Regions from separate parts of the Streptomyces sp. BYX5S genome, predicted to be linked through region 1. Evidence: riboswitches for the same ligand, from Rfam matches in the RefSeq annotation. Region 1 holds a riboswitch; each other region holds the start of a gene.
What was found. A riboswitch is a leader RNA that binds a small molecule or an ion and turns the genes downstream of it on or off. The one in region 1 is predicted to bind cyclic di-AMP.
Positions count from the first base shown of each region.

Region 2: another riboswitch for cyclic di-AMP. It lies ahead of ACYBSK_RS36130 (M23 family metallopeptidase); the one in region 1 lies ahead of ACYBSK_RS33490 (C40 family peptidase).
Region 3: another riboswitch for cyclic di-AMP. It lies ahead of ACYBSK_RS24285 (M23 family metallopeptidase); the one in region 1 lies ahead of ACYBSK_RS33490 (C40 family peptidase).
Region 4: another riboswitch for cyclic di-AMP. It lies ahead of ACYBSK_RS28240 (M23 family metallopeptidase); the one in region 1 lies ahead of ACYBSK_RS33490 (C40 family peptidase).

Region 1 is NZ_CM138829.1:7,446,833-7,449,025, forward strand. Features, by position in the region: gene pcrA (DNA helicase PcrA) at 1-662, opposite strand, end outside; cyclic di-AMP (ydaO/yuaA leader) riboswitch at 909-1,078, shown strand; gene ACYBSK_RS33490 (C40 family peptidase) at 1,086-2,193, shown strand, end outside.
Region 2 is NZ_CM138829.1:7,999,401-8,001,593, reverse strand. Features, by position in the region: gene ACYBSK_RS36135 (PP2C family protein-serine/threonine phosphatase) at 1-576, shown strand, start outside; cyclic di-AMP (ydaO/yuaA leader) riboswitch at 841-976, shown strand; gene ACYBSK_RS36130 (M23 family metallopeptidase) at 988-2,034, shown strand; gene ACYBSK_RS36125 (aldo/keto reductase) at 2,096-2,193, shown strand, end outside.
Region 3 is NZ_CM138829.1:5,326,711-5,328,903, reverse strand. Features, by position in the region: gene ACYBSK_RS24290 (tyrosine-protein phosphatase) at 1-756, opposite strand, end outside; cyclic di-AMP (ydaO/yuaA leader) riboswitch at 1,143-1,308, shown strand; gene ACYBSK_RS24285 (M23 family metallopeptidase) at 1,314-2,102, shown strand.
Region 4 is NZ_CM138829.1:6,259,068-6,261,260, forward strand. Features, by position in the region: gene ACYBSK_RS28240 (M23 family metallopeptidase) at 33-833, opposite strand; cyclic di-AMP (ydaO/yuaA leader) riboswitch at 847-1,009, opposite strand; gene ACYBSK_RS28245 (M16 family metallopeptidase) at 1,248-2,193, opposite strand, start outside.

The sequences.
Region 1 (2,193 bases):
ATCAGCTCGTTCTTCAGGTTGCTGATCTTCGCGCTGAAGGACTTCGGCGGGAACTTCTTCGGGTCGAGGTCGAGGTCGCGGCAGACGAGTGCCATGAGGCGCTTGCTGTCGGCGGCGTCGTAGATCGAGAAGGAGGACGTGAAGCCGAGCTTCTTGCTCTCGCGGCGCAGGATGCGGACGCAGGCGCTGTGGAAGGTGGAGACCCACATCGCGCCCGCCCGCGGGCCCACCAGGTCCTCGACGCGCTCCTTCATCTCGCCCGCGGCCTTGTTCGTGAACGTGATCGCGAGGATCTGGCCGGGGTGCACGCCGCGCTCGGCGAGCAGGTACGCGATGCGGTGCGTGAGGACGCGGGTCTTGCCGGAGCCGGCGCCCGCGACGATGAGCAGCGGGGTGCCGCCGTGGACGACGGCCGCCTGCTGGTTCTCGTTCAGCCCCTCCAGGAGGGAGGCCGCGTCGAGGACCGGGCGCGGGGCGCCGTCCCGGTAGTACGCGTCCCGCTCCGGAGGCACGCCGAACAGCCCGTCCGGCATCGGCTCCGGGGCCCCGTCGTCGTACTCGGGGTCCGGGGGCGGCGGCGGGGGCTCCTCCGCGCCGTGCTGGGGGCCGGTCGCTCCCTTCTGGAGGCCGGTAAGGAAGCTGTCGTCAAAGAGGCTGCTCATCGCTCTACGAGTCTAGGCGGCCCCACTGACACCGTGGGGCCGTCTCCGCCAACCCCGCTCCGAGTCACCCGTGGTGACATCCGCGGCACGAGCGGTGAGACGGAGCCCGCCCCTCGTGAAGGTCACGCATACGTATCGGGCATATCGAACATCAACCTTCACAGCAGCCGCACGAGTTGGCTACGGTGCAGCCGGGCAGCCCGTCCCCACGCCCGCGAACGTCGCGGCGAACGGGCAGCCCCCGCCGAGTTCCGTACGCCGAGAGGCAGGGAACCGGGGACCCAACCGACCTTGGGGTGAATCGGCCGGAGCGCCCGGAAAGCACGGGTGGTCCGACCGTAGGGCAGCCTTCCGTACGACGTGCACCACCGCCCGAACCCGACAGCTAACCCGGTAGGCGGACGTCGGAAGGAGTCGCCTGCCTTGGCGTCGCACCGCAAGCCCCGTACCCGGTCCCGGATGACCGGCGGTCTTCGAACGACCCCCGCTGTCGGCATCACCACTGCCGCCCTCACCTCCGTCGCGCTGCTGTCGCAGACGGCACAGGCCGCGCCCGCGCAGCCCTCGAAGCCGAGCCTCGAAGAGGTCCAGAAGAAGGTCGACACCCTGTACCGGCAGGCCGAGGTCGCCACGCAGGAGTACAACGGCGCCAAGGAACGGACCGACGGCAAGAAGAAGCAGGTCGACAAGCTCCTCGACGAGGTCGCGCAGCGCACCGAGGACATGAACACGGCCCGCCAGAAGCTCGGCCGGTACGCCGCCGAGCAGTACCGCTCGGGCGGCGTCAGCGACACCGCGACGATGTTCCTCGCGGACGACCCGGAGGACTACTTCTCGCAGCGCCAGCTGATGAGCCGGCTGACCGACGAGCAGAAGAAGTCGATCGACGACTACCAGGTGCAGGCGCGCGAGACCGCGAAGAAGCGCACCGAGGCGCAGTCGAGCCTGGAGGACCTGACCGAGTCGCAGAGCGAGCTGAAGACGACCAAGCAGACGGTCCAGACGAAGCTGTCGGACGCGCGCAAGCTGCTGGCCGAGCTGACGGCCGAGGAGAAGGCGCGGCTCGCCGCGATCGAGAAGGCCAAGGAGGAGGCGGCCCGCAAGAAGGCCGCCGAGCTGGCCGCCAAGCAGAAGGCCGAGGAGGAGGCGAAGCGGAAGGCGGCCGAGGAGGCCGCGCAGAAGGAGCAGGAGGCGTCCGGCTCGGCGGGCTCGTCGTCCGGTTCCTCCTCCGGTTCGTCGTCGGACTCCGGTTACGCGACGAAGGCCGCGCAGGCGCTGGCGTTCGCCAAGGCGCAGATCGGCAAGCCGTACGTGTGGGGGGCCACGGGCCCGGACTCGTACGACTGCTCGGGGCTGACGCAGGCGGCGTGGAAGTCGGCGGGGATCTCGCTGCCGCGGACGACCTGGGACCAGGTCGAGAGCGGCACGACGGTGCCGCTCTCCGACATCCAACCCGGTGACCTGGTGTTCTTCTACGACGACATCAGCCACGTGGGCCTCTATCTCGGGGACGGCATGATGATCCACGCGC
Region 2 (2,193 bases), 550 kb from region 1:
GTCGGCGACGTGCGCGGCAAGGGCATGGGCGCGGTCGCCGCGGTCGCCGTCGTCATCGGCGCGTTCCGGGAGGCCGCCGAGCAGGAGGGCTCCCTGGAGGCGGTGGCCCAGCGCCTGGAGCGGGCGCTGGCCCGCGAGGGCACCCGGCGCAGCGGCATCGACGACTTCGAGGGCTTCACCACCGCGGTGCTCGTCGAGATCCCGCACGGCGCCGAGCTCGTCCGCGTCCTCAACCGCGGTCACCCCGCGCCCCTGCTGCTCCTCGGCGACGGCACCGTGCGGGAGCTCACCCCGCGCCAGGCGGCGCTGCCGCTCGGCATGAGCGAGCTGGGCAGCTGGCCCGACCGGTCCGTCGAGGCGGCGTTCCCGTCCGCGGCCACGCTGCTGCTCTACACCGACGGGCTCTCCGAGGCGCGCGATCCGAGCGGCCGCTTCTACGATCCGGCGGCCCGGCTGTCCGGCCGCCTCTTCCCCGGGCCCGAGGAGCTGCTCGCGACCCTCGCCGCGGAGGTGCGCGCGCACACCGGCGACGGGTCGCGGGACGACATGGCGCTGCTCGCCGTGCGCCGCGGCTGACGACCAAGATCGTTGTTACCCGAGGTAGCGGAACGTAGCCGAACGGCGTCGCTCCGCATAACAATTGATGCACCGTCAGAAAGGTGCTCCTGGTCGGGGCGGTGCCGACGGACGGTCAACTCGCCTGACTCTGTTCATTCTTGTCCGGATAAGTCCTGGCCAGAGTCGTGAACGATCAGTGGGAAGCGCTTGGAATTACTGTCTGCTGTCTATTAACGTTCGATAACGCAGCGCGGTCGTCCCAGCCGTCACAAGAGACGGCTCCGTGCGCACACGCTCAATCCCGCAAGGGAACCGGGGAACCATTAACTTGGGGTGAATCGGACATCTTTGGTGTCCGTAGGAGACCTTCCTGCTCCGAACCCGTCAGCTAACCCGGTAGGCGAGAAGGAAGGAAAGGAGAGCGCCCCCGTGGCGTCGAACCGGCCTGCCCCAGAGTTCTTCTACGGCCCCGAGGACACCATCGGTGCCGAGCAGGAGACCTGGGAGGAGTGGAACCCCACCGAGGAGTCCGTCTCCCCCGTCCGCGGCAGGCACCGTGTCGCCCGTCAGCGCGGCGGATTCGCGCGCAGCTCCACCGTCCTGGGCGTCGGCGTGATCGCCGCCGTCGGCGCGGGCGGCATCGCCACCGCGCAGGGCGGCAAGCCGCCGGTCCAGATCTCCATGCCCGACCTGTCGGCGGTCAAGGACTCGCTGCCCGAGGCCAAGTCGCTGCCGGGCGTGGGCTCCCTGATATCCGACGACTCGGACTCCGGCTCCGGCGCCACGGCCTCCCCGCTGAGCGGCGCCGGTATCACTCAGGCCGACGCGGCCGACGGCCGAACCGGCGCCGGTGAGGCGCTGCGGGCCCGCATCATGCAGCAGGCCGAGACGCAGCAGGACGCCGCCGACGCCGCCGCGAAGCAGGCCGCCGAGGAGGCTGCCGCCAAGCAGGCCGCCGAGGAGGCCGCCGCCAAGCAGGACGCCGCCAAGGCCAAGGAACTCGCCGAGAAGAAGAAGGCCGAGGAGGAGGCCCGCCGCAAGGCCGAGGCCGAGCGCCTCGCCAAGCTGGCGCGCAGCTACAAGCTCCCGGTCGCCTCGTACACGCTCTCCGGCACCTTCGGTCAGCCTGGTTCCATGTGGTCCTCCGGGTATCACACGGGTCTGGACTTCGCTGCTTCCACTGGTACCCCGATCCGCGCCATTCACTCCGGCACCGTCACGGAGGCCGGCTGGGCGGGCGCGTACGGCTACCGCACGGTGCTGACCCTCGACGACGGCACCGAACTCTGGTTCTGCCACCAGTCCTCGCTCAATGTCAGCGTGGGCCAGAAGGTCACGACCGGCGACGTCATCGGACGCGTCGGCGCCACCGGCAACGTCACCGGGCCGCACCTGCACCTGGAGGTCCACCCCGACGGGCAGTCCACCGGGGTCGACCCGGCGGCCTGGCTGCGCGACAAGGGCCTCACTCCCTGAGACGCACCCCGAACGGCGCATTCCCGGAATACCGCATTCCGTACGGGTGTTGGGACAGGGCATGACTTCTTCCCCCTCTCTGCGCAGGCTCGGCGGCTCCGACCTGGAGGTCTTCCCGCTCTCCCTCGGCGGCAACGTGTTCGGCTGGACCGCCGACGA
Region 3 (2,193 bases), 2.1 Mb from region 1:
GGTGATCCGCAGGCCCTCTTCGAGGTAGCGGTCCGTGCTGCCCCAGACCTCCTCGATGGTCTCCAGGCCCGCGTTCAGGTACTCGATGCGGGCGTCGAAGAGCGGGCTGAGCAGCTCCATGACCTCCTCGGAGTAGGCGTCCTGGGAGGTGGCGGTGCGGTGCACCTTGTAGCGGCGGTGCTTCTCGTTCGACTTGAGGTAGTCCGCCTCGATGGCGTCGCGCTCCACGCCGACCGCGATCAGCGTCACCGCGATGGACAGGCCCGCACGGTCCTTGCCCGCCGCGCAGTGCATCAGCGCGGGCAGGCTGTCCTCGGCGAGGGAGTGCAGCACGCGGCTGTGCTCCGCGGTGCGCTCCTTGATCATCGTGCGGTAGGAGTCGACGAGGCGGTCGGCGGCGCGGCCACCGGAGAGGATCCCGCGCAGCTGCTCGATGTCGCCGTCGCGGACCATCGCCCAGAACTCTGCGCCGTCGGCCGGGTCGTTGAGCGGCAGGTTCAGATTGCGCACGCCGGGCAGCTCGACGTCCGCGCCCTCCAGCTTCTGGTCCGCGGCGTTGCGGAAGTCGAAGACGGTGTGCAGGCCGAGGGAGGAGAGGAAGGCCGCGTCCTCGGCCGTGGCATGGGCGAGGTGGCCGCTGCGGAACAGAACGCCCTGGCGCACGCGACGGCCGTCCACGGTGGGAAGGCCTCCCACGTCTCGGAAGTTGCGCACTCCGGTCAGCTCGGGCTCGGTGGACGGTGCGTGCTGCGTCACAGGGGCTCCTCCCGTTCGGTGCACCGGCGTTGAGTCGCCGGCGGGCGCGCTCCTGACGATACGACATCGGTTCCAGGGGCAACCATGTGTCCGATTTAGGGCCATCCGTCCCAACTGTTCATGGATGGGAGGGGCTTGGGGGCGTGTGCGTGAGCGGCGTCATGTTCGTCACCCTGCGTGGCGATCGGCCGGGATTCCCGCGGCGCGAATTCCCCAAGGTATGGCGTTGGTAAAGCGGATTCGGCGACGCAGGGTTACACAGCAAACCCTCAGATGACCAAGGAATGGGCCGCCGAAGCGAATTCGGCGTTTGTCGCCGCCTTTGCCGTTCGCCTAATGTCCCCAATCAATCCGGTCGGAACGCCTAGTCCTGCCGCCGCCCGGAATCCTTTCGACTACCCGTCACGGCAGGAGCGGGGGACCCACACGCACGACGCCGCGCAGGGAATTTCCCGAAGCGGCTAGGGGTGAAGCCGGTCCCGTACGCCGGGCACGGCCGGGCATCTCCAGCCCGAACCCGACAGCTCACCTCGTAGGCGACGGAGAGGAAATCCCCCATGCCCGCAAAGGGAAAGCACCGCCTTTCGCCCTCCCGCCGCATCGCCCGCGTCGCCGCCGTCGCCTCCGCCGGTGGCGTCGCGATCGCCCTGCCGCTGATGGGCGCCTCCGGCGCCCAGGCCGCGACGGACGGCGGCGCCGCCGACACCTCGACGTACACCGTCAAGGCCGGTGACACGCTCTCGAAGATCGCCAAGGCGCAGGACGTCGAAGGCGGCTGGAAGAAGCTGTACGAGGACAACAAGGACGTCGTCGGCTCCGACGCGGACCGCATCCAGATCGGCATGAAGCTGGAGCTCGGCGGCGCGGCCGAGAACGACTCCGCGGACTCCGCGGACGATGCGGCCACCACCACGCAGACGAGCGCCACGACCACCGCCTCCGGCGACTACGTCGCGCCCGTCGACGGCGCCTCCGGCACCGGCTACGGCAACTCCGGCTCCATGTGGTCCAGCGGCAGCCACACCGGCGCCGACTTCTCCGTGCCCACCGGCACCTCCGTGAAGGCGATCGCCGACGGCACCGTCGTCTCCGCCGGTGACGGCGGCGCGTACGGCAACGAGGTCGTCATCGAGCACGCCGACGGCCACTTCTCCGAGTACGCCCACCTGTCGTCCATCAATGTCGCCCAGGGCGCCAAGGTCACGGCCGGCCAGGAGATCGCCAAGTCCGGCGCGACGGGCAACGTCACCGGGCCGCACCTCCACTTCGAGGTCCGCACGACCGCCGAGTACGGCTCGGACATCGACCCGATCGCGTACCTCAGCCAGCACGGCGTGGACGCCTGAGACACCGAGCGCGGCGGCCGTCGGCCGCTCGCTCCGTCCGGCGCCCGGGGATCCTCCCCGGGCGCCGGACCCGTTTCCGCGCTTATTCCCC
Region 4 (2,193 bases), 1.2 Mb from region 1:
AGCCGGGGCTTTCGAGGCGTGTGCCGGGTGGGTCAGACGTTCACACCGTGCTGGCGCAGGTACGCGACGGGGTCGATGTCCGAGCCGTAGTCCGGGCCGGTGCGGGCCTCGAAGTGCAGGTGCGGGCCCGTGACGTTGCCGGTGGCGCCGGAGAGGCCTATCTGCTGGCCGGGGGTGACGCTCTGGCCGACGGAGACGCCGATCGACGACAGGTGGCCGTACTGGGTGTACGTGCCGTCCTTCATCTTGATCACGACGTTGTTGCCGTACGCCCCGCCCCAGCCGGCCTCGACGACGGTGCCCATGCCGACCGCGTGCACCGAGGTGCCGGTGGAGGCGTGGAAGTCGATGCCGGTGTGGCTGCCGGAGGACCACAGGCCGCTGCCGGCCTGGTAGGCGGTGGAGACGTACGAACCGGAGATCGGCGCCACGAAGCTGTTCAGGCGCTTGCGCTCGGCCTCGCGGGCGGCGCGCTCCTTGGCCTCGCGCTCCTTCTCGGCCTTCTCGGCGGCCCGCTTCTTGGCCTCGGCCTCGGCCTTGCGCTTGGCCTCCTCGGCCTTCTTCTTGGCCTCGGCCTCGGCCTTCGCCTTGGCGGCGGCCTTCTCCTGCGCGACGGCCTGGGCGTCGATCTGGTCGGCGAGGGAGTCGCCGATGGCGACGGCCTGCGTGAGGCCGTCGTGCTCGGCCAACGTGGTGTCGGCGGCGAGCGCGGGGGCGGCGAGGCTTCCCACCACACCCGTCGTGGTGAGTGCGGCAACGCCGGCTACCTGTGCGGTGGTACGCGTCAGGCGGCTGGGGCGGCGGTGCTTCCCGGTGGCACGGGTGAACGCCATGAAGTGGCTGGTCCTTTCCTTCCTTCTCGCCTACCGGGTTAGCTGACGGGTTCGGAGCAGGAAGGTCTCCTACGGGCCCCCTCCCCCTGCGGGAAGAGCGCCCGATTCACCCCAGGGACTGCGGTGGGTCCCCGGCTCCCCTGGCTCGCACCATGGGGACTCGGCGATGACTGTCCGGTGTCGCGGGCGCGACGTGCGGCTGGCGGACAGCCGGAGGGAACGCTAAGCGGGCCGACTTTGAATCAACAAACAGAACCCGGCTTTTGTAGTGCACGCCACAGGGCAGACAGGCAACCTCTGCACCAATTCGGACATTTGCGAGCGTGTGGTGATTCCGAATGATCGTGACCAACACCACGGAGCCCCGGCGGCCGAGTCGGCGCCGGGGCTCGCGAGGTGCTGGGACGGATCGGATCAGCCCGCGACCACGGTGACCTCGCCGATGCCGAGCGCCTTCACCGGCTCCTCGATCTGCGCGGCGTCGCCCACGAGGATCGTCACCAGCCGGTCCGCCGGGAACGCGCTCACGACGGCGGCCGTGGCCTCCACCGTGCCGGTCGCGGCGAGCTGCTGGTACAGCCGCGCCTGGAAGTCGTCCGGCAGGTGCTGCTCGACCTGGTCGGCGAGGGTGCTCGCGACGGCCGCGGCGGTCTCGAACTTCAGCGGGGCGACACCCACCAGGTTCTGCACGGCGGTGTCCCGTTCGGCGTCCGTGAGGCCCTCGGCCGCCAGGGTGCGCAGGACCTTCCAGAGGTCGTCGAGCGCGGGGCCGGTGTTCGGCGTGTCCACCGAGCCGCTGATGGCGAGCATCGCCGCGCCGCTGCCGTCGGGCGCCGAACGCAGCACCTGGGCGAAGGACCGCACCCCGTAGGTGTAGCCCTTCTCCTCGCGCAGGACGCGGTCCAGACGCGACGTGAGGGTGCCGCCCAGGCAGTACGTGCCGAGGACCTGCGCGGCCCACACACGGTCGTGCTTGTCGGGTCCGACGCGGCCGATGAGCAGCTGCGTCTGCACGGCTCCCGGACGGTCCACGATGATCACGCGGCCGGTGTCGTCGGCGACGACCGGCGGCACGGGGCGCGCCTCTGCGGTGTCGCCGGTCCAGGCGCCCAGCGTGTCGGCGAGGAGGGTGTCCAGGTCGATGCCCGTCAGGTCGCCCACGACGACGGCCGTGGCGGTGGCGGGGCGTACGTGCCGGTCGTAGAAGGCGCGCACCGACGCGGCGTCGATGGCCGAGACGGTCTCCTCGGTGCCCTGGCGGGGGCGCGACACGCGCGCGTCGGCCGGGAAGAGCTGCTTGGAGAGCTCCTTGGCGGCCCGCCGGGCGGGGTTGGCGCTCTCGTGCGGGATCTCGTCCAGG